DNA from 3 places in the Nocardia sp. NBC_00416 genome. Region 1 is predicted to be linked to each of the others. Evidence: riboswitches for the same ligand, from Rfam matches in the RefSeq annotation. Region 1 holds a riboswitch; each other region holds the start of a gene.
The links. Region 1 has a riboswitch for S-adenosylmethionine ahead of OG804_RS21220 (rhodanese-like domain-containing protein). Riboswitches for the same ligand answer to the same signal wherever they lie in the genome.

Region 1 (9,583 bases):
AGCCGGCCGGTGTGCGCCGCAGAACATCCTGGTAGGTCACACTGGCCGTGGTCCCGTCGGTATTCACGGCCAGCCCCTTCGAGAGCGCCTTCGCTTCCACGTCCGCGCCGTCGGTGATGATCGTGTTGGTGACGTGGTGCCCCAGCGGATTCCGATCGCCCAGCGCCACGGCCATATCCCGCAGGGTGCCGATACCGTGCACCACGCCGGAGCCGAATGCACTGAGGTCGTAGCCCACGTCCTCGGTGAACACCTCATCGAACCGATCGAACGCGCCGGTATCGCTGAGATGCCCGTGCAGCGCGATCACCTGCTGGATCTCCAGTTGGTCCGCAACAGATAAAGCCATGACAGCATTCCTAGCCCGACTCCGGCGTTTCCGCCACCTCCGCCGACCGCCACCGGGGCGGACAACGCGCCCCAGCGGAGTCACCCGTGCCGAACTCGGCAGGTTCAGAGGGTGAGGATGGTCTTGCCGATCGCGGTGCGGGCCTCGAAGGCACGGTGCGCCGCCGCAGCCTCGGACAACGGCAGGATCGCACCGATCACCGGGTCGAGTTCGCCTCGTACAGTGAGCTCTTCGGCACGACGTATCAGTTCGGGCCAGCGTTGCGGGCGGTAGCCGAGGCTGAAGGGTATGAGCGTGGCGCCCACCGGTAGCAGCTGCTGCGAACTGATCTCCACCGGATCACCGCTGGCGGAACCGAAGACGACCATCCGGGCATTCGGTGCGGTGAGCAGGCTGTAGGCCTCACGAGCGGTCTGCCCGCCGACGGTCTCGAGGACGACCGAAACCGGTCCGGCCTCCTCGGTCCAGCCCGATCGCGAGTAGTCCACAGTTGTGTCGGCGCCCAGGTCGGCGGCCACTCGCCGCTTGGCCTCCCCGCTCGCACCCGCCACGACTCGGGCCCCGGCACGTTTGGCCAGCTGGACCAGCAGTGTTCCGATACCGCCGCCCGCCGCTTCCACCAGAACGGTATCCCCGGGCCCGATTTCGGCAGTCTCGATCACGCCCACGGCTGTCGCCCCTTGGCCGAGCAGTGCCAGCGCCCGATGCTCGCCGAGACGTTCGTCCAGCGGGACCGCCGCCGCGGCGGGCACGACCACCAGTTCGGCGTAACCACCGGCGGCGACGGTGCCGACCACCCGCTCACCGATTCGGCGCTCGTCGACGCCGGGACCGACCGCGATCACCGTTCCGGCCACTTCGATGCCCGGAATGCGCGGCAGCGGCTGATCGAGCGGGTCCGGGGTCACCCCGGCCCGCACCTGCACCTCGAAGTAGTTGACGCCGGTGGCCGAAGCCTGGACGAGCAGCTCACCCTCCCCCGGAACCGGATCCTCGACTTCCTCGATGCGCAGGACATCCGGCGCTCCGTACTCGTGATATCGGACTGCACGCATAAGAACTCCACCTCTCGATACGGACTGATGGTCCGTTTACCTTCCGGTATCATACGGACCACTAGTCCGTTTCTGTCAACAGGAGGAGCGCAAGTGCGTGCCGACGCCGAACGCAATCGCGCCGCGATCCTGGCCGTAGCCGGTCGGCTGATCTGCGACGAGAAACGCGACAACGTCTCCATGGACGAGATCGCAGCGGCCACCGGAGTCGGCAAGGGCACCCTGTTCCGCAGATTCGCCGACCGCGAGGGACTCGTCCGCGCACTGGTCGAGGACCGGACCGAACGGGGCTGGCAGACCGCGCGCGAACTCGCGGCGAATACGACCGTGCCCGTGAACGATCGGATCCTGGCTTTCGTCGCGGTGGTCTTCGACCTCACCGCGATCGAATTGGCCCCGTTGATGCGCGCCCTGCCCGACGGTTGCCAGTCCGACAGCTGGGCGCCCTGGCGCGCGCTACTGGCCGACCTGATCGCCCAGGTCGCCCCCGACGCCGACACCGAATTCCTGGCCATGGCGATCTTCGCGAGCATGCGCCCGGAGATCACCGATATGGTCGCCGCCCCGCGCCACCGCGCCGGGGTACTGGACCTGACCGCACGCATTCTGGGACTGGGCGATTCCTGACGCAGATCCGGCCGGCCACCCGCTTGCCCACCCATCCGAACCACGGAAGTTCACCGGATCGGGAACGCACCGCGGCCGCGTCCGGGTGCGCGTCCACACGATCCGGCGGCAGCGCCCGATCCGGGCTACGTTGGACCGGTGAGCGTATGGGGAGAAATCGTTGTCGGCCTGGTGATCCTGGTCGGCCTGATCGGCATCGTGGTGCCGATCCTGCCCGGGGTGATCCTGATCTTCGCAGCGATCGCGGTGTGGGCGTTTCTCACCGGCGGAACCACCGCGTGGGCGGTGCTGGCGATCAGCACGGTACTGCTGATCGTTTCGGGCATCGTGAAATACACGTGGCCGGGCCAGAAGTTGAAAGAAGCGGGCGTACCGAACCGGACGCTGCTGCTGGGCACCGTCGTCGGCATCGCCGGGTTCTTCGTGATCCCGGTGGTCGGCCTGTTCGTGGGCTTCGTTGTAGGCGTATATCTTTCGGAACTGCAGCGCCTCCCCGACAACCGGCAGGCGTGGGTATCGAGCAAACACGCGATAAAAGGCGTCGGGCTCTCGATGCTCGTGGAACTGCTGGGCGCACTGCTGGCGAGCGGGGTATGGGTGATCGGCGCGATCGCCGCCTGACGCCCGGCATATCGGGATCCGCGCGCCGTTCGGACCGCCGAACCGATTACCTAGGGCCGGTGCGCTTCTGGACGATCGGCAGGGGCCGGGTCGTTCCGTCGTGGGCCGGGCTTCGATCCTTACGCGGCGGCACGAACAACGGCAGCGTCGGCGTCGGATCCTCGATGGTGCGATCTATCGCGGGCAATCCGTAGAACGCCCGGGCATTGTCCTCCAGGACCGCGTTCATATCGGTGCCGACCACATCGCAGATCAGTTCCACATCCGATTCCCGGAACGGGCGGCCGGCGCGCGTACCGGGCAGATCGCTGCCGAACATGAGTGCCTCCGGATTGACCGCGTGGATGCGGCGCAGCGCCGTGGCGACATCCATATCGACCCGGCCGAAACCGGTCGCCTTCACCCGCGCCCCGCGATCGACCAGGTTCAGCAGATACGACAGCCCCTCCTCGGACATACCGAGATGGTCGACCGACACCTTCGGCAGTTTCAGGATCACCGGTTGCAGCGAGGCCAGCATCTGGCCGTCCACATAGATCTCCACATGCCAACCGGCCAGCTCGTAGGCGCGCAGTGCCTGACGGGTCATACTCGCGATATCGGCGGCGGCCCGTTTGAGGTTGAAACGCACCGCCCGCACCCCGGCCGCGTGCAGGTCGAGGATCTCGGAATCACTGGCGTCCAGATCCAGCCGGGTCACACCGACCCAGCCCGGGCCCAGCTCGGCCAGCGCGGTACGCAGATAGCTCTGATCATTGGCCTGGAACGACGCGCTGACCACCGCACCACCGGACGGCCGGAACCGAGCCATCCGCCGCCGATAGTCGGCGACGGTGTAGGGCTCCGGCAGGTAGCCCTCGTTCTCGATCAGCGGAAAACGCGGATCGATGATGTGCAGATGGGCGTCGAACACGGATACAGCATGCCTGAAATGTCGGGGCGCCCGCTCCTCCCAGCCCTGGACCGAGAGGAGCGGGCCGCGGATTAGACCTTGTGCGGTTCGCTGGCGCGCAGCATGTCCTCACGCTCGACGACCTTGACCCGCTCCCGGCCTTCGGGTTCGCCCAAGGAGCGTTCGTGCGCGTCGAGGCGGTACCAGCCGGCCCAGGTGGTGAACGGGATACCCCGGCCCTCCAGGAACTCCAGCACGGCCTCGGGTTCCGGGCTCTCGGCCGCGGCGAGGGCGCCGCTGTCGTCGAGGAGGCAGGCGACCGTTTCGTTCGCATCGCCCTTGGTGTGACCGATGAGCCCCACCGGCCCGCGTTTGATCCAGCCGGTCACATAGGTGCCGGGCAGGTAGCGGGCGGCGCCGTCGGCGTTCTCGTCGACCAGTACGCGACCGGCCTCGTTCGGGATCACACCCGCCTGGTCGTCGAACGGGAGCTCGGAGATGTTCTGGGACAGATAGCCGACGGCCCGGTAGACCGCCTGCACATCCCAGTCCTTGAACGTCCCGGTGCCCTTGACATTGCCGGTGCCGTCGAGCTGGGTGCGCTCGGTACGCAGGCCCACGACCTTGCCGTCGGAGCCGACGATCTCGGCGGGAGATTCGAAGAAGTGCAGGAACAGCTTGTGCGGGCGGTCGCCCTGGTCCCGGATCGCCCACTGCTCCAGGGTGTTGGCCACCATATCGACCTGCTTGGAATGGCGGCGGGCCGCTTCGGAACCCTCGTCGTAGTCGATGTCCGCAGGGTCGACGATGACCTCGATCGTGGGCGAATGGTCGAGTTCGCGCAGCTCCAGCGGGGTGAACTTGGCCTGAGCCGGCCCACGGCGACCGAATACGTGCACCTCGACGGCCTTGTTGCCCTTGAGGCCCTCATAGACGTTCGGGGGGATCTCGGTCGGGAGCAGTTCGTCACCGGTCTTGGCCAGCACCCGCGCGACGTCCAGGGCGACATTGCCCACGCCCAGCACCGCGACCTTCTCCGCGTCCAACGGCCAGGTGCGCGGCACATCCGGGTGCCCGTCGTACCAGGACACGAAGTCGGCCGCACCGTAGGAACCGTCCAGGTCGATACCCTGGATCGGCAGCGCCCGGTCGGCGTTGGCTCCGGTGGAGAAGATCACCGCGTCGTAGAAACGGCGCAGATCCGACAGCGTGATGTCGGTGCCGTAGTCGATATTGCCGAGCAGGCGCACCTGCTCCTTGTCCAGCACCTTGTGCAAGGCGGTGACGATGCCCTTGATCCGCGGATGGTCCGGCGCCACGCCGTACCGGATCAGCCCGAACGGGGCGGGCATCCGCTCGAACAAATCGATCGAGACGTCGGCATCCGACTTCATCAGAGCATCGGCGGCGTAGATCCCGGCGGGCCCAGCCCCCACGATCGCGATCCGAAGCGGGCGGTTCGCTTCCTTCTGCTCGGTCATCAGTTACGCGCACCCTTATCGGTCGAAAGAATCACTGGCGTTGGTGTTAGCTTAGGCTAAGTTGACGCGTGGCTCGTATACGCCGTTGTCGCGCCGGTTCGCGGGCGGCTACTCGCCGTACGTCTTCCCACGTCGCCGCGGCTGCTGCCGTGCGGCAATGCGCGGTCTGCCCCGATTCTATCGGGGTGGGGCCGCACAGCCGATCCGGGGACCAGGGATGATCGTAGGCATGAGCAATGGCGGACCCGCCGACGAGCCGGCAGCCACCGAACCGGACGGCCCCGAGGACCCCCGCACGATTTGGCCGTTCATCGTGGCCGCGGTGATCGTGGCGCTGATCCTCGGCGGTGTGCTCATCGCCGGACTGGTGTCGCCCGTTGAGAAAAATGTCACAGATTCCGATCGGATCGCCGGAGCGGTCCGTGATTTCGCCCAAGTGAGCAACCGCTACGGGGTGGAACCCCCACGCGAAGCGGTCTGCCCAGGCTTCGTACCGGCCCGCTCACCACTGGCCGGGCAACTGAAGCCCGGCGAAACCGGGAAAGACATCGAAATCACGAAATTCGGGCCCGTCGACATCAACGGCGACACGGCGACCATCGAAGTGACCAGCCGAGTCGAGGGCGAGGAGAAGACCGCGGCCTGGTGGCTGTTCCTCTCCGACGGCGACTGGCAGGTGTGCAACCAGCCGGTCGAATGATGTCATCAGTGGCGTCAACCGAGGTTTGACACGGCCCGACCCCGCCGGGCAATCTTTTGGTTTGGGTCATGAGTGCCAGCGCCAAGCCCCGGCTCGCTGGTCGGCAACCCTCCTCCGCGGTGGGGTGCTCCGGGTGACGACCTGGCGCGCATCGAACCGATGCGGCAAGTGCGGATTCGCAGGAGGTGCCACGTATGAGTTACGCAGGGGATATCGGCTCGCAGCAGGCATGGGAACTGCTGACCGGTAATCCGGACGCAATCCTGGTGGATGTGCGGACCGAGGCCGAATGGAAATTCGTCGGAGTCCCCGACACCAGCGCGATCGCCAGGCCGACGCTGCTGGTGGAATGGGTGGACACCACCGGCGCCCGCAACACCGAGTTCCTGAACCAGCTGCGCAGCGCGCTGGCCGACCGGCCCGCCGACGCGCCCGTGGTCTTCCTCTGCCGGTCCGGCCAGCGGTCGGCACATGCCGCCGACGCCGCGACCGCGGCGGGTATCGCGCCCGCCTACAACATCAGCGACGGGTTCGAAGGTCCGCTCGACGAACACGGGCATCGCGGCATCGCCGGCTGGCGGGCCCACGGGCTCCCGTGGCGGCAGTCATGATCAACGGCGGCTCGTTCGAACGCCCGCTGCCCGAAGGCGTCGGGCCCGCGACGCTGGGCGTCCGCGGCGGCCTGAGCAGGTCGGGATTCGACGAGACCTCCGAGGCCCTCTACCTGAACTCCGGGTTCGTCTACTCCAGCGCCGAAGCCGCCGAGGCCGCGTTCACCGGCGAGAACCCGCACTATGTGTACTCCCGCTACGGCAATCCGACCGTGACCACGTTCCAGGAGCGGATGCGGTTACTCGACGGCGCCGAAGCCTGTTTCGCGACCGCCAGCGGTATGGCCGCGGTATTCGTCGCACTCGGCGCGCTACTGAAGGCAGGCGACCGGCTGGTGGCCGCACGCAGCCTGTTCGGATCCTGTTTCGTGGTGTGCAACGAGATCCTGCCCCGCTGGGGCGTGGAAACGGTGTTCGTCGACGGTGAAGACCTCGACCAATGGGAAGCGGCGCTGTCCGAACCCACCGCCGCGGTGTTCTTCGAAACCCCCGCCAACCCGATGCAGACCCTGGTCGACGTGCGCAAGGTCTGCGAACTCGCGCACGCCGCGGGCGCCAAGGTGGTGCTGGACAATGTCTTCGCCACTCCGCTGCTACAGCGCGGATTCGAACTCGGCGCCGACGTGGTGGTCTACTCGGGCACCAAACACATCGACGGCCAGGGCCGCGTACTGGGCGGCGCGATCCTCGGATCCGAGGAGTACATCGAAGGTCCGGTGAAGACGCTGATGCGGCACACCGGACCGGCGCTCAGCCCGTTCAACGCGTGGACGCTGCTCAAAGGGCTGGAAACCATGCCGCTGCGGGTCCGGCAGTCCGCCGAATCGGCGCTGCGCATCGCACGCTACCTCGACGAGCATCCGGCGGTCAGCTGGGTGCGGTACCCGTTCCTGGAATCCCATCCGCAGTACGACCTGGCGAACGCGCAGATGAGCGGCGGCGGCACCGTAGTGACCTTCGAGCTCGAAGCCGCGGCCGACGCAGCCAAGAAACGAGCGTTCGAAGTGCTGAACGGGCTGCGGATCATCGACATCTCCAACAACCTGGGCGACGCGAAAAGCCTCATCACCCACCCGGCGACCACCACCCACCGGGCCATGGGGCCGGAAGGACGCGCCAGCATCGGACTGTCGGACGGGGTCGTCCGAATCTCGGTCGGCCTCGAGGACATCGAAGACCTGATGGGCGACCTGGACCAGGCTCTGTAATTTCTGCCCCGCCTTCGGCGGGGCGGGTCGGGGCCCTTGTTAACCCCGACCTCGGAGGTGGGCTATCCGGACGGGGCGAGAGGTGGGGGCGGACCTACTTCTTGGTCGGTGTGGGTAGGTACACGACCCTGCCAGTGCTCGATGGTCGCCGATCTATGGTCGGCGGTGCGCATGCGCTCGGTTGCTGCGCTCCTTCGCTTCGTCGCTCCAGAACCGGGGCGGGCCCCGACCTCGGAGGTGGGCTATCCGGACGAGGCGAGAGGTGGGGGCGGACCTACTTCTTGGTCGGTGTGGGTTGGTTCACGACCCTGTCAGTGCTCGATGGTTGCCGATCTATGGTCGGCCGGTGCGCACGCGCTCGGTCGCTGCGCGCCTTCGGTCTGTCGTTCCAGAACCGGGGCGGGCCCCGACCATGAATGCTGGCCTTGTGAGGTGGGGTGAGTGATTTGTGGAGGTTGAGGACGACGCCCGAGACTCGCGCCTGCGGCGCATGCGCTTCGGGCGCTGACCAGCGGGCCGGGCCGCAACCTTTGTGGACCTCGCTGGACTCGGTGCAGGGAGGGTGCGGCCGCTCTTTTATTGCGCTCGTCCGGCCGAGTAGGCGGTTGCTCACGTTCGGCGCGCAGATCGGTTCATCCGAGGCGGTCGCCCGGTTCGGGGAAGGGGGTCCGGACTCGGCCCACCAGGTCGGCTACCGAGTTCAGGACCATGGTCGGCCGGTAGGGATAGTGTTCGATCGAGGTCCGGGTGGAGATCCCCGAGGTGACCAGGATGGTGCGCATACCGGCCTCCATCCCCGAGATGACGTCGGTGTCCATCCGGTCGCCGATCATCACGCTGGATTGCGAGTGGGCGTCGATCCGGCGCAGTGCCGAACGCATCATCAGCGGATTCGGTTTGCCGATGTAGTAGGGGTCGCGGCCGGTGGCCCGGGTGATCAGGGCGGCCACCGAACCGGTCGCCGGCAGTACGCCGTCACGGGACGGACCGGTCGGGTCGGGGTTGGTCGCGATGAAACGCGCGCCTCGCTCGACCAGCCGGATCGCGGTGGTGATCGCCTCGAACGAGTAGGTGCGGGTCTCGCCGAGCACCACATAGTCGGGGTCGACCTCGGTGAGCACGTAGCCGATCTCGTGCAGGGCCGTCGTCAATCCCGACTCGCCCACCACGTACGCGGTACCGCCGGGCCGCTGTTCGTCGAGGAAACTCGCCGTGGCCAGGGCCGAGGTCCAGATCGAATGCTCCGGTATCTCCAGGCCGGTCTGCCGCAACCGCGCCTGCAGGTCGCGCGGTGTGCGGATGGAGTTGTTCGTCAGTACCAGGAACGGGATCTGCTCGGCGCGCAACTCGGCGAGGAACTCGTCGGCGCCGGGCACCATACGGTCCTCGTGTACCAGCACCCCGTCCATATCGGTGAGGTAGGACAAAATCCGGTCGTCTGTGCTCACCCTCTCGATTCTGCGCTTCGGCGACCGCGCGTTGGGTATGCCGCGCCCGGAGCCGGGAACGTGAGCCGATTCCGGAGCCGCCACGCAGGGCGCCGGCCGTGTCCACGCCCCCTCGTTCCGGCCGCGGGTGGGCCGCGCCCAACTGCGCCTATTAGGGTCGAATCCGGGCCGGAAACGGTCCGACCACAACGCGACAGGAGTGGGCGAAAATGGGTGAGCTGAAGCTCGGGTACAAGGCGTCGGCGGAACAATTCGGACCCCGTGAGCTGGTTGAGCTGGCGGTACTGGTCGAAGAACACGGCCTCGACAGCGCTACGGTCAGTGACCATTTCCAGCCGTGGCGGCACAAAGGCGGCCACGCGCCGTTCTCACTGGCCTGGCTGGCGGCCGCGGGTGAGCGCACCGAGCGGATCATGCTCGGCACCTCGGTACTCACCCCGACCTTCCGGTACAACCCCGCGGTGATCGCGCAGGCCTTCGCGACACTGGGCTGCCTCTACCCGGGCCGGGTGATGCTGGGAGTGGGCACCGGCGAGGCGTTGAACGAGATCGCCACCGGCTATTCCGGAGAATGGCCGGAGTTCAAAGAGC
Region 2 (9,583 bases), 2.8 Mb from region 1:
GGGACAGGTCCCCGATCCGCTCAACTACGGCTGGCGCGATTACGGGCCGCGGGTAGGATTCTGGCGGATCCTGGAGTCGCTGGACCGCCACGGCATCCGAGCCAGCGCGCTGCTCAATTCCGATGTGGCCGAGCACTATCCGCGCATCATCGAGGCCGGGCGGGAACGCGACTGGGCCTGGCTGGCGCACGGCAAGAACAACTCCGTACTCCAGGCCGAACTCTCGGCCGCGGACGAACGCGCCTACCTCGCCGACGTGGTCACCACCATCGAACGGGCCACCGGGACCCGGCCGCGCGGCTGGATGGGTCCCGCGCTCAGCGAGAGTTTCCGCACCCCGCACCTGCTGCGTGAGCTCGGTCTCGACTACGTCCTGGATTGGACCAACGACGACCAGCCCTACCCGCTGCGGGTCCCGGGGATGCTGAGCGTGCCGTACTCGGTGGAGTTGAACGACAACACACTGTTCCTCGGCACCGGTCTCACCGGACCCGATTTCGTCCGGACCGTCCGGGACCAGCTCGACCGGTTGTGGGAGGAATCGGCGACCAGCGGCCGCGTCATGGCCCTGGCACTGCACCCGTTCGTCACCGGCCAGGCGTTCCGGGCCCGCTACCTCGATCAGGCGCTCGCCTACATCGTCGAACATCCCGGCGTATGGGTCACCACCAGCGACGAGATCGCGGCGCATTACGCGGCCACCCGCACCGGGCCGACTGTCAGAAGTACGTCCCGCTGAACGGGTGATCCGCCACCCCGAACAGCACGTCCGCGGCCGCCGCGGCGCCGGGCCGATGCTCGGTGACGCGGCCCGCGAGGGACAGATGACCCCAGCGGGTGCCACCGAGATAGGCCGCCGCCAGCGCCGCGATATCGGCACTCAGGTCGGGGGGAGCGTCCACCGCGGTCACCGCACCGTCCGCGATCCGGTAGGTCCCCGTGTTGGCGGGCAGGAGCGGGTCGGTGACAGCGAGGACGACCGGGCGGCCGGGCCGGTAGGCGCGACGTGTCAGCGCGGCCGCGACATCGATCAGCCGCAACCATGTCTCATCCCGGATCTCGGTGACCCGCAGGGCCCGCTCGTCGGTCAGCAGATGGCGCAGCGGGGCGTCGGGCGCGGTCGCCGTCAGGACCACCCGGTCGACGATATCGGCGGACAGCAGGTGGCGGACCAGCCCCAGGTACGCGGCGGGGGTGGTCGCGACCAGATCGTCCACGACCACGGTCCGTTCCGGCCGGCGGGACCAATCGGTGGTTTCATCGGCCCGGTAGCGGACGAATCCGTCCTCGGCGCCGGGTTCACCGTGCACGGCGACATGGCCGTGGCCCCGCATCAGTTGCTGCAATCGCCACCAGTGGGAGGGCCGGTCGATGGCGCCGGTCCACGATACGTCGGCGGTGGCATAGATCTTGGCGGGAACCTCCCAGCCGTCGGCGGGCGTGAGCAACCGGACCGGTCCCGCGGCGGGCACGGTGTCACGGAAGCGGGCCCGGCGGACATCGATCTCACAGCGGGCCGCCGACCCCGCCACGCCGTAACCGAACCGCTCGTAGATCCCGCCCTGGGTGGCACGCAGCGACGCCACGACCTCTCCGCGTTCGGCGATATCGGTGAGTTGCCGGCGCAGCAGCGCGGACGCGATGCCCTGACGCGCGTATGTCGACAGCACCCCCACATGGGTCACCGCCGCATGCGGCAGCCGTGCCCCACCCGGCGCCACCAGCCAGCTGGTGTAGGAATTGACCGTTCCCACCAGTTCGCCGGCGACGCGGGCGCCGAGTGTGCGCCCGAGTTCGTTCAGCCCGTCCCCGGACTCCGCCGACAGTGGCGGCACCCCGACCATCGCGGTCCGGAACACCTGCTGCGCGGCACGCAGATCCGCTGCGTCGGTCAGTATGTCGATATCGATGGGCATATCGGGTCACCCCCGTCGTGAGTCGGATTCGGTAGGGACGCTCGGGCTCGCTGCCTCGTACAGCGGCCCGCGGGTCGCGACCCTTGTCCTATCGGGCACGGCTTCAAATCGTGCACGGCCCCGCCCCGGCGGCCGTTGCCGCGACCAGACCCGGGCGGGTCTCCGGAACCGGATCCCAGCGGCCGCCCGCACAGGCGTAGTCCCACCGCGGTCCCCGGGTGACCAGCGCGTGCACGGCGGCCAGGAGCCGGTCGATATCGGCGGCCGTGGAACCGAGCCCGATACTCGCGCGCAACGCGGCGTCGAGACCGAACCGCGCCAGCAGCGGGTGCGCGCAGAAACGGCCGTCGCGCACACCGATCGCGTGTTCCGCGGACAGATAGGCCGCGACCTGTCCGGCATCGAATCCGTCTACGGTGAAGGCGACGATTCCCACACAATCGGCGCTGTCCGGCCAGATCCGCAGACAGCGCACCCCCGCGATGTCCTCCAGTCCGGTCCGCAGCCGGTGGGTGAGTGCCTGCTCGTGCGCTTGCGCCGGACCGGCGAGCTCGGTGAGCGCCTCGCAGGCGGCCGCCAGCGCCGCGGCGCCCAGCACATTCGGAGAACCCGCCTCGTGCCGGTGTGGGGCGGCGGCCCAGATCGCAGTCTCCCGGGTGACCGCGGTGACCGCGCCGCCGCCGGCCAGATAGGGGGGCGCGGTGTCGAGCCAGTCGCGGCGGCCCACCAGCACACCGGCGCCGAACGGCGCGTACAGCTTGTGACCCGAGCAGGCCAGGTAGTCGATCCCGGTGGCGCACAGGTCGATTCGGCGGTGCGGGGCCAGTTGCGCCGCGTCCACGAGTATCCGCGCACCGTACCGATGCGCGAGTTCGGCCAGGCGCTCCAGCGGCAGCACCTCACCCGTGACATTGGACGCCCCCGTCACCGCCAGCAGGGCGGCGGGTTTCGCGCACAGTTCGGCGGTCAGCCGGTCGATCGTCTCGGCGAGGGTATCCGCCGCGGGCACCACCCGGCGGCCGTGCCGGTCCCAGGGCAGGTAGTTCGCGTGGTGTTCGATATCGAGCACCACGGTCTCGCCGGGGACGCATCCGGCGAGCAGGTTCAACGAGTCGGTGGTGTTGCGGGTGAACACCACCTCTTGATCGTCGGCGCAGCGCAGGAATCGGCGCACCGACTCCCGGGCCGCCTCGTAGCACTGGGTGGAGATCCGGGACGCGTAGCCCGCGCCGCGATGCACGCTCGCGTAGTAGGGCAGCAGCTCGGCGACCCGCGCGCCGACCTGCTCCAACGCCGGCGCGCTGGCCGCGTAGTCGAAATTGGCGTAGCCGCCGGTCCCGCCCTGCACCAGCGGTACCCGCAGGTCGGCACCGGACACCCGGGCCGGGGCGCAGGTCGGGTCGTATACAGCGGTCATCACGCAATCCCTTCGATCGAGGGACTCCGGATCGGGGAGTGAACGGAGCCCGCGCTTGCCGCGCTCGGGCGAGCAGCGGCCAGGTCGTCACCCGGGGCACCCCACCGCGGAGGAGGGTTGCCGGCCAGCAAGCCGGGGCTTCACGCTGGCACTCATGACCTGAGGCGAGGTTGTCAGAGGCTCACCGACTTGTCAACTCGAACCGGACCGGTGCGCGCCGACGGGCTCGTCGGGCACAGACCGGCGCACCGGATCCGCCGATTCCGGCGACCGATCCCGGCGCGAAGCCCCCAACTGATCTCGGAAGGTCCGGGCCCCGGGCAGGTAATCGTCATGGAAAACCTTGTGGCGCTGCAATTCCGGGACCACATGGTCGACGAACTGCGCCAGGCCGTGCGGCAGGATGGGCGGCTGGATACTGAACCCGTCCACCGCACCGCGGTCGTGCCAGTCGATGATCGAATCGGCTATCTGCTCGGGAGTCCCGATCACCACTTGATGACCGCGACTCGTCCCGAACTGCTCCTGCAATTTCCGGAGCGTGTTCCGGCCGCTGTCGATGAGATCGCGCAAGGTCTGGTATCTGCCCTGCTGTCCTTGGAAGCCGGTCGCCGGAAGTGCGGGCAGGATCTCGTCGTAGCCGTATCCGCTCAGATCGAGCCCGGTGAAGGTGGCGATCTGCCGGGCCACTTGAGCGGGCAGAACGAGTTCCTCCAGTTCGTCGTACAGCTTGCGGGCCTCGGCCTCGGTCGAACCGATGAACGGCCACAACCCGGGCAGGACGCGGACATCGCCGGGTGAACGCCCCGCGTCCCGGGCCGCGCCGCGGAGCGCGTCACGGAAGGACTTCGCCTCCTGGAACGTCTGCTGCACCGTGAACACGACCTCCGCGTACCGCCCGGCGAACTCGATACCGGCCGGTGACCTCCCCGCCTGGACGATCACCGGTCTGCCCTGCGGCGACCGGGGCAGGTCCAGCGGTCCGCCGAAGGTGAAGCGCCCGATCCGGCTCGGTTCGGTCGCCACCCGGTCCTGATCGAGATACCGGCCCGACGCGCGATCACGGACCACCGCGCCGGGCTCCCAGGAGTGCAGCAGATGATCGACCGCGTCCACGAGTTCGGCCGCCGCGCGGTATCGGTCGTCGTGCTCGGCCAGCCGCGCCGACCCGAAGTTCCGGGCCTCGTGGTCGGAAGTCGAGGTCACCACGTTCCAGCCGAATCGGCCGCCGCTGAAATGGTCGAGGGTGTTGATCAACCGGGCGAGGTGGTACGGCGGGTAGAAGGCCGTGGAGATCGTCGCGACCAGTCCGATGCGTTCGGTGTGCTGGGACAGCGCCGCGAGTGTCACCAGCGGTTCGAGGTTGCTCACCCCGTTCAGCGCTACGTTCGGTGAGAACGCGAGCGTATCGGCGAGGAAGAACGCATGGAATTTGCCGCGTTCGGCGATCCGCACCAGGTCGACATAGTGGGCGGGAGTCAATTCCGCCGCCTCGTCCGGCGCGGCCGGATGCCGCCACGATGCCGCGTGATGGCCGGCTCCCATGACGAACGCGCTGAGGATCAGCCCGGGTCGGTGTGCCACAGATTCACCTTCTCGTTGTGCTCGGACTTTTTTCGGATACTTCGGGCTGCCGGGCGGCCCTCACGAGATCCGCGGGACGGCGTCGAGCAGCTCGCGGGTGTACTCGTGCCGCGGCTTGTCGAAGACCTCCACCACATCGCCCTGCTCCACGATCCGGCCGTCCTTCATCACCAGCAGCCGATCCGCGATCTGATGTACGACACCGAGGTCGTGGGTCACGAAGACGAAGGTCGTCCCGTGCTCGGCCTGCAACTCCTGCAGGAGGTCCAGGATCTGCGCTTGAACGGAGACATCCAGGGCCGATACGGGCTCGTCGCACACCACGATTCGCGGGGTGGGGGCCAGGGCCCGGGCGAGCGCGACCCGTTGACGCTGGCCGCCGGACAGGAACTGAGGTTGCCGATCCAGAATCGCGCCGGGCAACCGGACCCAGTCGAGTGCCTCGCGGATCCGCCGCCGCCGCGCGTGTTCGTCCGGATAGGCGCGCAGCAGTGATTCCGCGATGATCTGCTCGACCGTGTATCGAGGATCGAACGAACTGAGCGTGTCCTGCGGCACCAATTGGACCTGTTCGCGCCTGCTACGGCGTTCGCTCTCGCGCAGCGAACTCCACGGCCTCCCGTCGAGCCGGATCTCACCCGAGGTCGGCGCGACGAGTCCGAGAATCGCCTTCACCGTCGTTGTCTTCCCGGAGCCGGATTCGCCGACGATGCCGAGTGTTTCGCCGCGCCGGACGGTGAAACTCACATCGTCGACGGCGGTGACCACGACGCGGCTCCGGCCGGGCCGCCCGTAGGTCCTGGTCAGGTGCGAAACCTCGAGGGCGGTATCCCCGGCGTCCACGGTGTGCGCGGGAATCCGCACCCGTGGAAGAGCTCCGGCGCCGTCGGCCGCCGCGCCGATCGAGCTCAGCGCGAATCCGCGTGTTTCCCGGGTGGGGACCGCGGCGATCAACTTGCGCGTATAAGGGTGCCGCGGCGCACGGAGCACCTCCGACGTCGGCCCCGACTCGACCACTTCGCCGTCACGCAGCACCAGGACGCGATCGGCGATACCGGAAACGACCGCGAGGTCGTGGCTGACCAGCACCAGTCCCGCACCGGCCGCGAGCCGCGACCGGAGCACGCCGAGAACCTGGCGCTGCACAGTGACGTCGAGCGCCGTGGTCGGTTCGTCCGCGACCAGAACCCGCGCGTCGGCGGCGATGGCCGACGCTATCAGCGCGCGTTGCCGCTGGCCGCCGGACAGCTGATGGGCGTACTGTTCCGCGCGGCGTTCGGCGCCGCCGATCCCCACCGATTCCAGCAGCGTCCGCACCACGGCGCGCCGTTGCTTCTTGTCTCCGATCCGGTGGGTGTCCAGCGATTCGGCCACCTCACGCCCGATGGTCCGCAGTGGGTCCAGGCTCACGAGCGCGTCCTGCAGGACGAGGCCGATGTAGCGGCCCCGGACCCGCTGCCAGGCCCGGGTGTCGAAATCCAGGGCGTCGCCGCCGCCGATCCGGAATGTATCGGCGGCGACGATCGACCCCGGTCCCGCGAGCCCGACGAGGCTGCGCGCGGTGAGGCTCTTCCCGGAACCCGACTCCCCCACCAACGCCACGCACTCCCCGGCGTCGAGGGTGAAACTCATCCCCGACGACACGATCGGCGGTGCGGCACCGAAACCGATCCGCAGATTTTCGACGTTGAGCAATCGGTCGCCGGTCATCGGATCCTCCGTTCGAATCGGGCCTGCGCGTACCGGCCGAGAACGAGGAACGACGCGACGGTGAGCACCAGCGCCAGCCCGGGGAACACACTCGCCCACCAGGCCACCCGGAGCACATCGCGGGACTCGGCGAGCATGATGCCCCATTCCGGCGTGGGCGGTTGCGGACCCATTTTCAGGAAACTCAGCCCGGAGACGGCCAGGATCGAGGCGCCCAGATCCAGGGCCGCCACCAATCCGATCGAACCGATCACATTGGGCAGGACATGTCGCACGATATTGCGGAACCGGGAGTGACCGAAGGTGACCGCGTTGATCACGTAATCCGACCCGGTGACCTGCAGAGTCCGGGCCCGGATGATCCGCCCGAATTTCGGCACACTCGATATCCCGATCGCGAGCGCGATCCCGAGCGGGCCCCGCCCCCACAGGACCGCGATGAGCAGTGCCAGCAGCACGCCGGGGAAAGCCGACAGCAGGTCGAACACCCGCCCCACGATCTCGTTGACGACGGTTTTCGCCAAGCCCGCGGTCGAGCCCAGCAGCGCGCCCAACGCGACACCGATCACCAACGCCGCCAGCGCGATACCGAGCGACCAGCGGGCACCGTGCAGGATGCGCGAATAGACATCACGGCCGAGCTGATCACTGCCGAGCAGGAATCCATCGCCCGGCGGGCGCAGCGCGGCGGCCGGGGCGGTCGCGGTCGGATCGGTCGCGCCGAGCAGCGCGGGCGACAGGATCGCCAGCAGTACCAGCGCCAGATACACCAGGGCGACGATCACCGGCAGCGGGAGCCGCGCTCGGGCGCGCCGCGGCGGCGCCTTCGTGGTGTCGGGCAGGGCGCCCGCGGTGTCGAGTACCGATGTCGTGTCCACGGTCATCGCGCTGCCTTCAGTCTCGGATCGATGAGTGCGTAGGTGATGTCCACGATCGTGGAGATCACCACATAGATCGCGGCGACGATCAGCACGATCGCCAACACCACCGGCACGTCCTTGCTCATCACCGCCTGCAGCGCGAGGGTGCCCAGGCCCGGTCGGCCGAACACGGTCTCGGTGATCACCGCGCCGCCCAGCAGATGCGCGACCAGCCAGCCGGCCAGGGTGACCGTCGGAACGAGGCCGTGCCGGAGCGCGTGCCGCACCCGCAGGCGCGATTCGCCGATCCCGCGGGAGAGCGCCGTCACCGCGAAAGGTTGTTCCAGCGCACGTTCCATCCCGTCGCGCAGGACCGGTGTCAGCAGCCCGAAGGTGGGCAGCGCCAAGGTGAGGGCCGGCAGCACCAGCGACGACAGATCCTTCGCCCCGGAAACAGGGAACAGCTTCAGGTTGAAGGAGAACGCCAGCAACAGGAGCAACCCGAACCAGAACACCGGCACGGAATTCGCGACGACCTCGACCGCCGAGAAGATCGACCGCACGAAACGGTTACGGCCGGCGGTGAACACCGAGACGAGGATCGCGGCGGCGCACGCGAGAACCCCCGCGGCGACGGCGAGTTCGACGGTCGATCCGATCTGCGCGGTGAGGAGTTCGGTGACCTCCTGACGCCTCACATAGGACCGGCCCAGGTCGCCCTGTGACAGCCGGCCCAGGTATTGGAAGTACTGTGTGAGCAGCGGCTCGTCCAGGCCCCAGTCGGCGCGGATGGCCTCCCGCAGACCGGGATAGTCGATATCGCCGGCCATGATGTCCTCGATCTTGCCCGGGATGAACTGCAGTGCCACGAAGGTGGCCGTGAACGCGGCCCACAGCACGATCACCGCACCGGCCAGGCGGCCGGCGATCGTCGCGCGCAGGGTGGTGTCGCGGCGCCGGCCCGGGACCGCTGTCGCGGACCCGTCGACCGCCGGGGCCGCGACCGTCCCGTTCACGAGCGGTCCGGCGGGGCCGCCCATCAGCCGATCCAGACGTCGTGGAAGCTGCCCACGGTCAGCGAATCCGGTTCGAATCCGATGCCGTGCACCCGCGCGGACGTCGCGATCTGGAAGGCCCCCGACGAGAGCGGCACGAACAGCGCGTCGTCGAGCACGATTTTGCGCTGGACCTGATGGATCAGGTCGATACGCTCCTGCTCGTCGGGGGTGGCCACCGCCCGCAGCGCCAGATCGTTGATCCCGGCGACCTCGGCGGGTTTACGCGCCGCGTACTTGTACAGCCAGTCGTGGATATAGGTGGTGACGTTGTTGGCGAGATCGGCGCCCGTCCAGATGTTGGGGTAGATGCCGTAATTGCCGCTGTAGAGCCGCGAGTAGAAGGTGCCGGAGTCCGGTGTCTCCAGGACGAGGTCCAGCCCGATGTTCTTCTTCAGCTCGGCCTGAATGGATTGGATGAGGATATCCCGCTGGTCACGAACGGCTTCGGCGATGTACTCGACGGTGACCGTCAGCCGCTTTCCGTCCTTGGTGCGGAACCCGGCCGCGTCGCGTCCGGTCCAGCCGGCCTGGTCGAGCAGGCCGTTGGCGTTGTCGATCTTGTTGCCCCACTGCCCTTCCAGGCTCGGGTCGTAATACGGGCTGTCGGCGCCCGCCCAACTCCAATTGCGGGATACATGCCCCTGATAGAGGCTCCCGACGACGGCGTCCACGTCGAATCCGTCGCGCAACGCCGTCCGGACCCGGACATCGTCGGTCGGGAAGCGACCGGCGTTGAGGTTGAACCCGAACGAGGTGCTGGTGTCGTACCCGACCAGATATTTGAAACCGTCGACGTTCTCGAACAGCGGAACATCGTAGGACTGCACGCTGTCGATGATGTCGACCTGATCGGACTGCAGAGCGCCGGTCCGCGCCGAGGTCTCGGGCAGGAAGGTGAACACCACCTGGTCCAGGTAGGCGGGACCCTGGTGGCCGGCGGAGGCGGGCGCCCAGCTGTAGGCCTGATTCTTCGCCAGGGTGACGTCCTGGCCCGGGTTGTACTGCGCGATGGTGAACGGGCCGGTGCCGATGAGATGG
Region 3 (9,583 bases), 1.2 Mb from region 1:
ATCGCCGCGAAGAAGCGATCCAGTACGTCTACCGCAGATACGGTCGGGAGAACGCGGCGCAGGTAGCGAATGTGATCACCTATCGCGGGAAATCCGCGGTCCGCGACGCCGCCCGCGCACTGGGTTTCGCACCCGGCCAGCAGGACGCCTGGAGTCGTCAGGTGAGCCGATGGACGGGGGTCGGATCGGAAACCGGCACCGATATCCCCGAACCGGTATTGGCGCTGGCCGCCGATATCGAAGGTCTGCCGAGGCATCTGGGCATCCACTCCGGTGGAATGGTGATCTGCGACCGGCCCATCGCCGATGTGTGCCCGGTGGAATGGGCGCGGATGCCCGGGCGCAGTGTGCTGCAGTGGGACAAGGACGATTGCGCGGCAGCGGGACTGGTGAAATTCGACCTGCTGGGCCTGGGCATGCTGTCCGCCTTGCACTACATGATCGACCTGGTCCGTGCACACATCGGCGTGACGGTCGAACTGCACACCCTGGACCTCACCGAACCCGCCGTCTACGAGATGCTGTCCCGGGCGGATTCGGTGGGAGTCTTCCAGGTGGAATCGCGTGCGCAGATGGCGACACTGCCGCGGCTCAAACCGCGGAAATTCTTCGATCTGGTAGTCGAGGTGGCGCTGATCCGGCCCGGCCCCATCCAGGGCGGTTCGGTCCACCCGTATATCCGCCGCCGAAACGAACTGGAAGAGGTCACCTTCGATCACGAAGCGCTGCGGAATTCGCTCGAACGCACGCTCGGAGTGCCGCTGTTCCAGGAACAGCTCATGCAGATGGCAGTGGACGTCGCGGGATTCACCGCCGCCGAAGCGGATCAGCTGCGACGGGCGATGGGCTCGAAACGGTCCCCCGAGAAGATGGAACGGCTACGCGGCCGGCTGTACCAGGGAATGCGGGATCTGCACGGCATAACCGGTGAACTGGCCGAACGTATCTACGAGAAACTGCGCGCCTTCGCGAATTTCGGTTTCCCGGAGAGTCATTCGCAGAGCTTCGCATCGCTGGTGTTCTATTCCGCGTGGTTCAAACTGCACTATCCGGCGGCGTTCTGCGCCGGACTGCTGCGGGCGCAACCCATGGGGTTCTATTCACCGCAGTCACTGGTCGCCGACGCACGCCGGCACGGAGTCACGGTGCACGGCCCCGATATCAACGCCAGCGCGGCCGAGGCCACCCTGGAGCAGCGGGGCACCGAGGTGCGGCTGGGATTGGCTGCGGTGCGCGCCATCGGCGCCGACCTCGCGGACAAGATCGTGGCGGCCCGGGACGAAGCCGGGCCCTACACCTCCTTCCTCGACCTCACCGGTCGGGTGGAGATGACCGTCCCGCAAGCGGAATCCCTGGCCACGGCGGGTGCGCTCGGCTGCCTGGGTTATTCGCGGCGCGAAGCGCTGTGGGCGGCCGGAGCGGCCGCGGGCGAACGATCCGATCGGCTGCCCGGAACCGGCGCCTCGACCACCACGCCCGTGCTGCCCGGTATGAGCGAACTGGAACACGCCGCAGCGGACGTCTGGGCGACCGGGGTCTCGCCGGGCAGCTACCCCACCCAATTCCTCCGGCCGCGACTGGACGCGCTCGGAGTGATCCCGGCGGCCGGTCTGCTCTCGGTGCCCGACGGCACCCGGGTACTGGTCGGCGGGGCGGTCACCCACCGGCAGCGTCCCGCCACGGCGGCCGGGGTCACCTTCTTGAACCTGGAAGACGAAACCGGCATGGTGAACGTGGTGTGCTCGGCCGGGCTGTGGACCCGCTACCGGCGGACGGCCCAGGGCGCCTCGGCCCTGCTGATCCGCGGCCGGGTGCAGAACGCGGAAGGCGCGGTGAGCATCTACGCCGAACACCTGCGCCGCCTGGACATGCGCATCGGCTCCCGCTCCCGCGACTTCCGTTGAGCTGTATCTATTGCGCCGCCTTCGGCGTCGCGGGTCGGGGCCCTTGTCAACCCCGGTTCTTCACTCCCGCCGGTCGGTCGCTGCGCTCCCTCTCTCTGGTCGCTCCAGAACCGGGGCGGGCCCCGACCGTGAATGCTGGCCATCCGGAAGCAGGAATTGCGGAAGCAAGTGTTGCAGACTCGGCTGGACCGCTGCGAAACGGTGCCGACTCGGCGCGGGCCTTCAGACGACTCGGTGCGGGCCCTCGGACAAAAAGACAAGGAGGAGCCTGCTCGTGAAGGTCTGTGTTTATTTGCGCCGCCTTCGGCGTCGCGGGTCGGGGCCCTCGTTAACCCCGGTTCTTCACTCCCGCCGGTCGGTCGCTGCGCTCCCTCTCTCTGGTCGCTCCAGAACCGGGGCGGGCCCCGACTGTGTTTGTTTGCGCCGCCTTCGGCGTCGCGGTTCGGGGCCCTTGTCAACCCCGGTTCTTCACTCCCGGCGGTCGGTCGCTGCGCTCCCTCTCTCTGGTCGCTCCAGAACCGGGGCGGGCCCCGACCATGAATGCTGACCATCCGGAAAGAGCAGCGACCTGCGGATGCGAGTTCTGCGAACCTCGGAGGGGACCACTGGGGAAACGGCCTGTGTTTCAGGCGCGCCGAAAACACGAGCATTCGGGTTACTGATCCCGAAATCGACCATTACGCTGCCAGCATGCGAAAGCTCGGCGTGTTGTTCGTGGTTGTGTGCGGATCGGTTCTGCTCGCCGGATGCGGGGACGATTCCCGCTCCGCCTCGGGGGATCACTCGATGTCCTTCGAGGGCGGCGCACCCGCTCCCGCCACCGCCCCGGGTATCCGGGTCCAGAAGGCGCCGAGCCGCGAACAGGCTCCCTCGCCCGCGCCGGATACCGCCGACCAGGCCATCGCCCGCAAGGAAGTCGTCACCGGCACTGTCGATCTCACCGCCGCCGACCCTGTCGCCGCCGCGCAGACCCTCGCCGACCGGGTGTCCGATCTCGACGGTCGGATCGATCAGCGCACCGAGAATCCCGGCACCGCCGACACCGAACCGCACGCCGATCTCATCATTCGCATCCCCGCCGCCGATACCGACGCGTTCATCGACGGTCTCGCCGATCTCGGCGAACTGACCCAGATCAGCACCAACCGTGACGATGTCACTCTGCAGTGGCAGGATCTCGACGCCCGCATCACCGCCCTGCGTGCTTCGGTGGACCGGCTCCGCGATCTCATGGCCCGGGCCGTGAACACCGCCGATCTGATCGCCGCCGAGGGAGCTCTCGCCGACCGGCAGGCCGAACTCGACAGCCTGACCGGGCAGCGCCGCTACCTCGACGACCAGATCTCCCTGTCCACCTTGACCATCGATATCAGCAGCCCGGCCGAGGTCACCGGCGACACCGGCCCGTCCAACTTCTGGGACGGCATCGTGGACGGCTGGAATTCGCTGTTCGACTGGCTGCAGGACGCGGTCGTGTTCGTGGGCCGGGCGCTGCCGTGGCTGGCGTTTCTCGCGATCCTGGGGGCAATCGTGGGGGCGGTCGTCGGACTGTTCCGCCGTCGCGCCTCGCGGGGTGCGGGATCCGAGAACAAGACCGTGGCGGCCGGCGACGAGTCTCCTGGGGCCAGGTATGCAACCGTGCGCGCCGGAGACACGTCCGTGAACGCCGGGAACACGACCGCTGACGCCGAGGACACGACCGCTGACGCCGAGGACACGACCGCGAGCGCCGTCAGCGAGCCTGTGCAGAAGGAGAGCAAGTCTGTGGAGACGGAGAGCGAGCCCGCAGGGTCCGGTGCCGAATCGGCAGGCGAGCCGGACGGGCCGGCCGCCGACCAGCACTGAGCCGTGCCCACCACGGTTCACGCGGTGATCGAGCCGAACAGCCGGAAAGGCCCGCTGGTCGGCACTCTGCCGACGACGCCCTGCGGCTGTGGGTGGCGAGCATCGCGCCGCGGTCAGACCGCGCCCGGGAACCCGTGCTGCCGCCACGCCTCGTACACCGCGACCGAGGCCGCGTTGGCCAGATTCATCGACCGCCGCCCCGGCAGCATCGGGATGCGCACCTCGCCGCTGATGTGCTCGTCGGCGAGTACGTGCGCGGGCAGCCCGGAGGGTTCCGCGCCGAACAACAACACGTCGCCGGGCAAGTAGGAGATCTCCGTCATGGAGGTGGTGGCCCGGGTGGTGAACGCGAACACCCGCTCGGGCCGCAACAGCTCCCACGCCGTGGGCAGGTCGGGGTGCACGGTCACCGAGGCGAGGTCGTGATAGTCCAGCCCCGCCCGGCGCAGCTTGGCCTCCGACATGTCGAAGCCCAGCGGTTCGATCAGATGCAGCTCACTGCCGGTCCCGGCGGCGAGCCGAATGGCATTGCCGGTATTGCCCGGTATGCGAGGCTCATGGAACATCAATCGGAACACAGCGGACCAGTCAATCAGGTGCCCGAAGAGGCGCGGTCACCGACCGACGGCTTGAATACCACGTTCCTCGCGTAGTAGTTCTTCCGACCGTTCAGCGAGATTGCGTTCGGCGTGCATGACACCGGCGAAAGAGAGATGCCGACGTCGTTTGCCCGCCGGTTCGCCCGCTGCTTCCTCCGGTGGGTCGGTGACGACCAGTTGCAACGCGACGGCCTGCAGGGCCCGCGCCTGGTCCGGCGTACCGTAGGCCCGCCCACTCTGCACCGATCCCCGGTTGATGGTCGAATGGGCTGTCCGATTGGTTCCGGAGGGAGAAATATGGCCGTGCTGCAAGGCCAAGGGGGTTCAGGCGACGACGCGTCCGGAGTGGGCGGTCCCGGCGGCGGCCCGGAGGAACTGAGCCGTCAGCTGGCGAATCGACATATCCAGCTGATCGCGATCGGCGGAGCCATCGGCACCGGCCTGTTCATGGGGTCGGGTAAGACGATCTCGCTGGCCGGTCCCTCGGTGATCCTCGTCTACATGATCATCGGCTTCTTCCTCTTCTTCGTCATGCGGGCGATGGGGGAGTTGCTGCTGTCGAACTCCGGGTACAAATCGTTCAGTGATTTCGCCGGTGACCTGCTCGGCCCGTGGGCCGGGTTCTTCACCGGCTGGACCTACTGGTTCTGCTGGGTGGTCACCGGTATCGCCGATGTGGTGGCGATCGCCGGATACGTCTCGTACTGGTGGGCGGACCTGCCGCTGTGGATTCCCGCGCTGGTCTGCATCGCCGTCCTGCTGGTGCTGAACCTGCCGACGGTGAAGGCGTTCGGTGAGACCGAGTTCTGGTTCGCGCTGATCAAGGTGATCGCCATCGGCGCGCTGATCGTGACCGGTCTGGTCATGGTGATCACCGGCTTCACCGGCGATAACGGGAGCACGGCCGCGCTGGCCAACTTGTGGAACGACGGCGGTTTCTTCCCGACCGGACCCATGGGATTCGTGGCCGGCTTCCAGATCGCGGTCTTCGCCTTCGTCGGCATCGAACTGGTGGGTACCACCGCCGCCGAGGCCAAGGAGCCGCAGCGCACGCTGCCCCGCGCGATCAACTCGATCCCGGTCCGGGTGCTGCTGTTCTACGTCGGTGCGCTGATCGTGATCTGCGCGGTGACCCCGTGGCGGGAGGTGTCGGCCGATGCCAGCCCGTTCGTGGCGATGTTCTCGCTGGCCGGGCTCGGCATCGCGGCGAGCGTGGTCAATTTCGTCGTGTTGACCAGCGCCACCTCCAGCGCGAACTCGGGTATCTACTCGACCTCGCGGATGGTGTACGGCCTGGCCGGTGACGGTGACGCTCCCGCGTTGTTCGGGAAGCTGTCCCCGCGCCGCGTCCCGGCCAACGCGCTGCGCTTCTCGTGCGCGTTCCTGCTGATCGGGGTGGTGCTGCTCTACGCCGGGCAGTCGATCGTCGAGGCTTTCACGGTGGTCACCACCATCTCGTCGCTGTGCTTCATGTTCGTGTGGACGATGATCCTGGTCAGCTATCTGGTCTACCGGAAGCGCCGGCCGCAGCTGCATGCCGCGTCGACGTTCAAACTCCCCGGTGGAGTCCCGATGGTCTGGGCGGTGCTCGCGTTCTTCGTGTTCCTGGTCTGGGCGCTCACCCAGGAGACCGACACATTGCAGGCCCTGCTGGTGACCCCGATCTGGTTCGCTGTGCTGGGCATCGCCTACCTGGTGGTGCGGCGCAGCCCGCATCATGAGGCATTGCGCGCCCAGCACCGGGACAAGGTGCAAGCCGAACTGGCCGCGCTGCGCTGATCGGATCGGTTCCGTCCCGGGCGGCGCCGTCAGCGCCGACGCGTAGCCGGCCTCGCGGTGTCGTCCGGGACCAGCGCTACCGGGGCGGGCAGGATCTGGAACAATCGCCACCGTGACCGACGCCGAGACTACGACCGCCGACGATCCCGGCACCGGCAGCCGTTGGGCCGGTTTCCTCCGCTGCCACCTGCCGATGGTCGTGGTGGCCGTGGTGGTGCTGATCGCGGTGGTCTTCGTCGCTCAGGACCGCTGGCGCCGTGGCGCGTTGTTCTTCGGCGGCGCGACTCTGATCGCGGCTGCGTTCCGGTTGTGCCTGCCGACCGTGCGGGTCGGTCTGCTCGCGGTGCGCAGCAGGCCGTTCGATGTCGGCGCGCTGACGCTGCTGGGCGGCTCGATCGTGTTCCTCGCGGCGACCATCAACACCCTCGGCGTGGGCTGACCGCGCTGCCGCGACGGTGGTGGTGCGGCGTCAGTGGTCGGCGCGGGCCAGGTTCATCGTCTGGGTGAGCAATTTTCCGATCGCCGCGGCCTCGGTGAGGAACGCGTCGTGGCCGTCCCGGGAGGCGATGACCTCGAAATGCCGGCAGCCGGGCAGTCCCTCGGCCAGTTCCCGCTGTGTGTGCAGGGGGTACAGGCGGTCGGAATCGATACCGCCCACGATGCACGGCACCGCGGTGGAGCTCATCGCCGCATCGACACCACCGCGGCCGCGGCCGATGTCGTGCCGGTTCATCGCCTCGCTCAGCAGCACATAGGTGGCCGGGTCGAAACGCCGGCTCAGCTTCTCGGCCTGGTATTCCAGGTAGCTCTGCACCGCGTACCGGCCGCCGTCCCAGGGGTCCTCACCGTCCTGCGGACTGTTCGCGAACCGGCTGTCCAGTTCGACCTCGGTGCGGTAGGTGAGATGGGCGATCCGCCGCGCGATGCCCATACCGGCCCGCGGAACCCGGCCGGTGCCGTGGTAGTCGCCGCCCTGCCAGTCCGGGTCGCTGGTGATCGCCGCGATCTGGGTGGTCTGGGTGCCGATCTGGTCGGCGGTGGCGCGCGCGCCGACCGCGAGGATCAACGCGGCGGCCAGACGCTCGGGTGCGAGCAGCATCCACTCCAGTACGCGCATGCCGCCCATGGACCCGCCGATCGCTGCGGACAGGCGGTCGATACCGAGCACGTCGAACAGCTTCAGCTCGGCGTTCACCTGGTCGCGGATCGAGATGTCGGGAAACCGTGAGCCCCACGTCGCGCCGTCCGGCGCCCGGGACGCCGGACCGGTGCTGCCCTGGCAGCCGCCGAGCACATTGGTCGCGACGACGCACCATTCGTCGGTGTCGATCGGCGCTCCCGGCCCGACCATCCCGTTCCACCACCCGGGTTGCGGATGGTCGGCGTCGGCCCGGCCCATGACATGCGAGTCCCCGGTCAACGCGTGCTCGATCAGCACCACATTGTCCAGGGCGGGTGACAGCTCCCCCCAGCGCTGTACCGCCAGCCGGACCTCCGGCAGCCGGGCGCCGTTCTCCAGGGTCAGACCGCCGATATCGATGACGCCGAGAGTGCCGTCGGGTGGTGGTAACTGCGCCACCGACCGGGTCGTGGTTCGTTCGGTGCCCACCTTCACGCGATGATTTCCGTCGCGCCTACCGGGTTGCGTCGTGATACCCGGAGCGTATGAATCGCCGCCGAGGACCCGGCTGGGCGAGAAACGGCGCCGCCGACGGCGACCATCGGTCTGCGGCCGGTCGCTCGGACATCGGTCGGGCCGGGGGTACTGCCATCGGTCATATCGTGCTCCAGAGAATGGGGGGTTTCTCGTCGAATCGTGAGAACGCCGCGATCACCGCGGCCGGAAACCGGCACAATCGATGACCTCCTGACGTGCGCTTGCTCCCGGCTTTCGGGGGCCCGGTCATCACCCGGAGCACCCCACCGCATCAGGAGGGTTGCCGTCCAGCGAGCCGGGGCTTGGCGCTGGCGCTCATGACCTGCTCAACATGGTAGCGGGGCGGTCGCGAGGGATAGAAATCGGTATATGCCGGTACCGGGTAATCTTGTGGCGCGGTTCACCGTGTGAGATCTCACCACCGGGGCTGGCTGCACCGCGGGACCACCCCAAGCAGTACGCTCGTCTTGGTTACACCAGACGTCTCGTGGACAACGCGAGATGTATACGTTGTCTGTTGGACAGCTGGGGTCCGCTCACAAGCGTGTTCGCCTGGCCGTGCAATGAGGGCACCAGTCTTAGGAGGACACGAAGATCCATGTCCAAGATCAAGGTTGAAGGTACCGTCGTAGAACTCGACGGCGACGAGATGACTCGGATCATCTGGCAGTTCATCAAGGACAAGCTGATCCACCCGTACCTCGACGTGAACCTCGAGTACTACGACCTCGGCATCGAGTACCGCGACAAAACCGACGACCAGGTGACCGTCGACGCCGCCAATGCCATCAAAGAGCACGGCGTGGGCGTCAAATGCGCGACGATCACCCCGGACGAGGCCCGCGTCGAAGAGTTCGGTCTCAAGAAGATGTGGCGTTCACCCAACGGCACCATCCGCAACATTCTCGGCGGCACCATCTTCCGTGCGCCGATCATCATCTCCAACGTTCCACGCCTGGTCCCCGGCTGGACCAAGCCGATCATCATCGGCCGCCACGCCTTCGGCGACCAGTACCGCGCCACCGACTTCAAGGTCTTCGAGGCCGGCACCGTCACCCTCACCTTCACCCCGGAGGACGGCAGCGAGCCGATCGTGCACGAGGTCGTGCAGATGCCGGAAGACGGCGGCGTCGTGATGGGCATGTACAACTTCAAGAAGTCCATCGAGGACTTCGCCCGCGCCTCGTTCAACTACGGGCTGCAGCAGAACTACCCCGTCTACATGTCGACGAAGAACACCATCCTGAAGGCCTACGACGGCATGTTCAAGGACACCTTCGAGGAAGTCTTCGAGGCCGAGTTCAAGACCCAGTTCGAAGCGGCCGGTCTCACCTACGAGCACCGGCTGATCGACGATATGGTCGCCTCCTCCATGAAATGGGAGGGCGGCTACGTCTGGGCCTGCAAGAACTACGACGGCGACGTGCAGTCCGATACGGTCGCGCAGGGCTTCGGCTCGCTCGGTCTGATGACCTCGGTGCTGCTCACCCCGGACGGCCGGACCTGTGAGGCCGAGGCCGCGCACGGCACGGTCACCCGGCACTTCCGCCAACACCAGCAGGGCAAGCCGACCTCGACCAACCCGATCGCGTCGATCTTCGCCTGGACCCGCGGCCTCGAACACCGGGGCAAGCTGGACAACACCCCCGAGGTGATCGGTTTCTCGCAGACGCTCGAGGATGTCGTCATCAAGACGGTCGAAGGCGGTCAGATGACCAAGGACCTCGCGGCGCTGGTCGGTGGGGATCAGGGTTACCTGACCACCGAGGAGTTCCTCGCGGCGCTCGACGCGAACCTGG

Region 2: it holds a riboswitch for S-adenosylmethionine, as region 1 does, so the genes downstream of both, OG804_RS08480 (aminotransferase class V-fold PLP-dependent enzyme) here and OG804_RS21220 (rhodanese-like domain-containing protein) in region 1, are expected to answer to the same signal.
Region 3: it holds a riboswitch for S-adenosylmethionine, as region 1 does, so the genes downstream of both, metX (homoserine O-acetyltransferase MetX) here and OG804_RS21220 (rhodanese-like domain-containing protein) in region 1, are expected to answer to the same signal.

What each region holds. Positions count from the first base shown of each region.
Region 1 covers NZ_CP107932.1:4,928,160-4,937,742, forward strand. Annotated here, with positions in the region: gene OG804_RS21185 (nuclear transport factor 2 family protein) at 1-349, opposite strand, end outside; gene OG804_RS21190 (quinone oxidoreductase family protein) at 454-1,404, opposite strand; gene OG804_RS21195 (TetR/AcrR family transcriptional regulator) at 1,498-2,031, shown strand; gene OG804_RS21200 (DUF456 domain-containing protein) at 2,170-2,652, shown strand; gene OG804_RS21205 (amidohydrolase family protein) at 2,699-3,565, opposite strand; gene OG804_RS21210 (FAD-dependent oxidoreductase) at 3,637-5,025, opposite strand; gene OG804_RS21215 (Rv0361 family membrane protein) at 5,255-5,725, shown strand; SAM riboswitch class IV at 5,790-5,902, shown strand; gene OG804_RS21220 (rhodanese-like domain-containing protein) at 5,920-6,336, shown strand; gene OG804_RS21225 (O-succinylhomoserine sulfhydrylase) at 6,333-7,544, shown strand; gene OG804_RS21230 (HAD-IIA family hydrolase) at 8,177-8,953, opposite strand; gene fgd (glucose-6-phosphate dehydrogenase (coenzyme-F420)) at 9,202-9,583, shown strand, end outside.
Region 2 covers NZ_CP107932.1:2,094,012-2,103,594, forward strand. Annotated here, with positions in the region: gene OG804_RS08470 (polysaccharide deacetylase family protein) at 1-739, shown strand, start outside; gene OG804_RS08475 (GNAT family N-acetyltransferase) at 720-1,916, opposite strand; gene OG804_RS08480 (aminotransferase class V-fold PLP-dependent enzyme) at 2,020-3,333, opposite strand; SAM riboswitch class IV at 3,380-3,493, opposite strand; gene OG804_RS08485 (NtaA/DmoA family FMN-dependent monooxygenase) at 3,526-4,917, opposite strand; gene OG804_RS08490 (ABC transporter ATP-binding protein) at 4,978-6,627, opposite strand; gene OG804_RS08495 (ABC transporter permease) at 6,624-7,511, opposite strand; gene OG804_RS08500 (ABC transporter permease) at 7,508-8,527, opposite strand; gene OG804_RS08505 (ABC transporter substrate-binding protein) at 8,527-9,583, opposite strand, start outside.
Region 3 covers NZ_CP107932.1:6,154,495-6,164,077, forward strand. Annotated here, with positions in the region: gene OG804_RS26605 (error-prone DNA polymerase) at 1-1,904, shown strand, start outside; gene OG804_RS26610 (DUF4349 domain-containing protein) at 2,595-3,749, shown strand; gene OG804_RS26615 (tRNA (cytidine(34)-2'-O)-methyltransferase) at 3,863-4,327, opposite strand; gene OG804_RS26620 (hypothetical protein) at 4,364-4,591, opposite strand; gene cycA (D-serine/D-alanine/glycine transporter) at 4,646-6,127, shown strand; gene OG804_RS26630 (DUF3017 domain-containing protein) at 6,321-6,566, shown strand; gene metX (homoserine O-acetyltransferase MetX) at 6,597-7,742, opposite strand; SAM riboswitch class IV at 7,997-8,107, opposite strand; gene OG804_RS26640 (NADP-dependent isocitrate dehydrogenase) at 8,383-9,583, shown strand, end outside.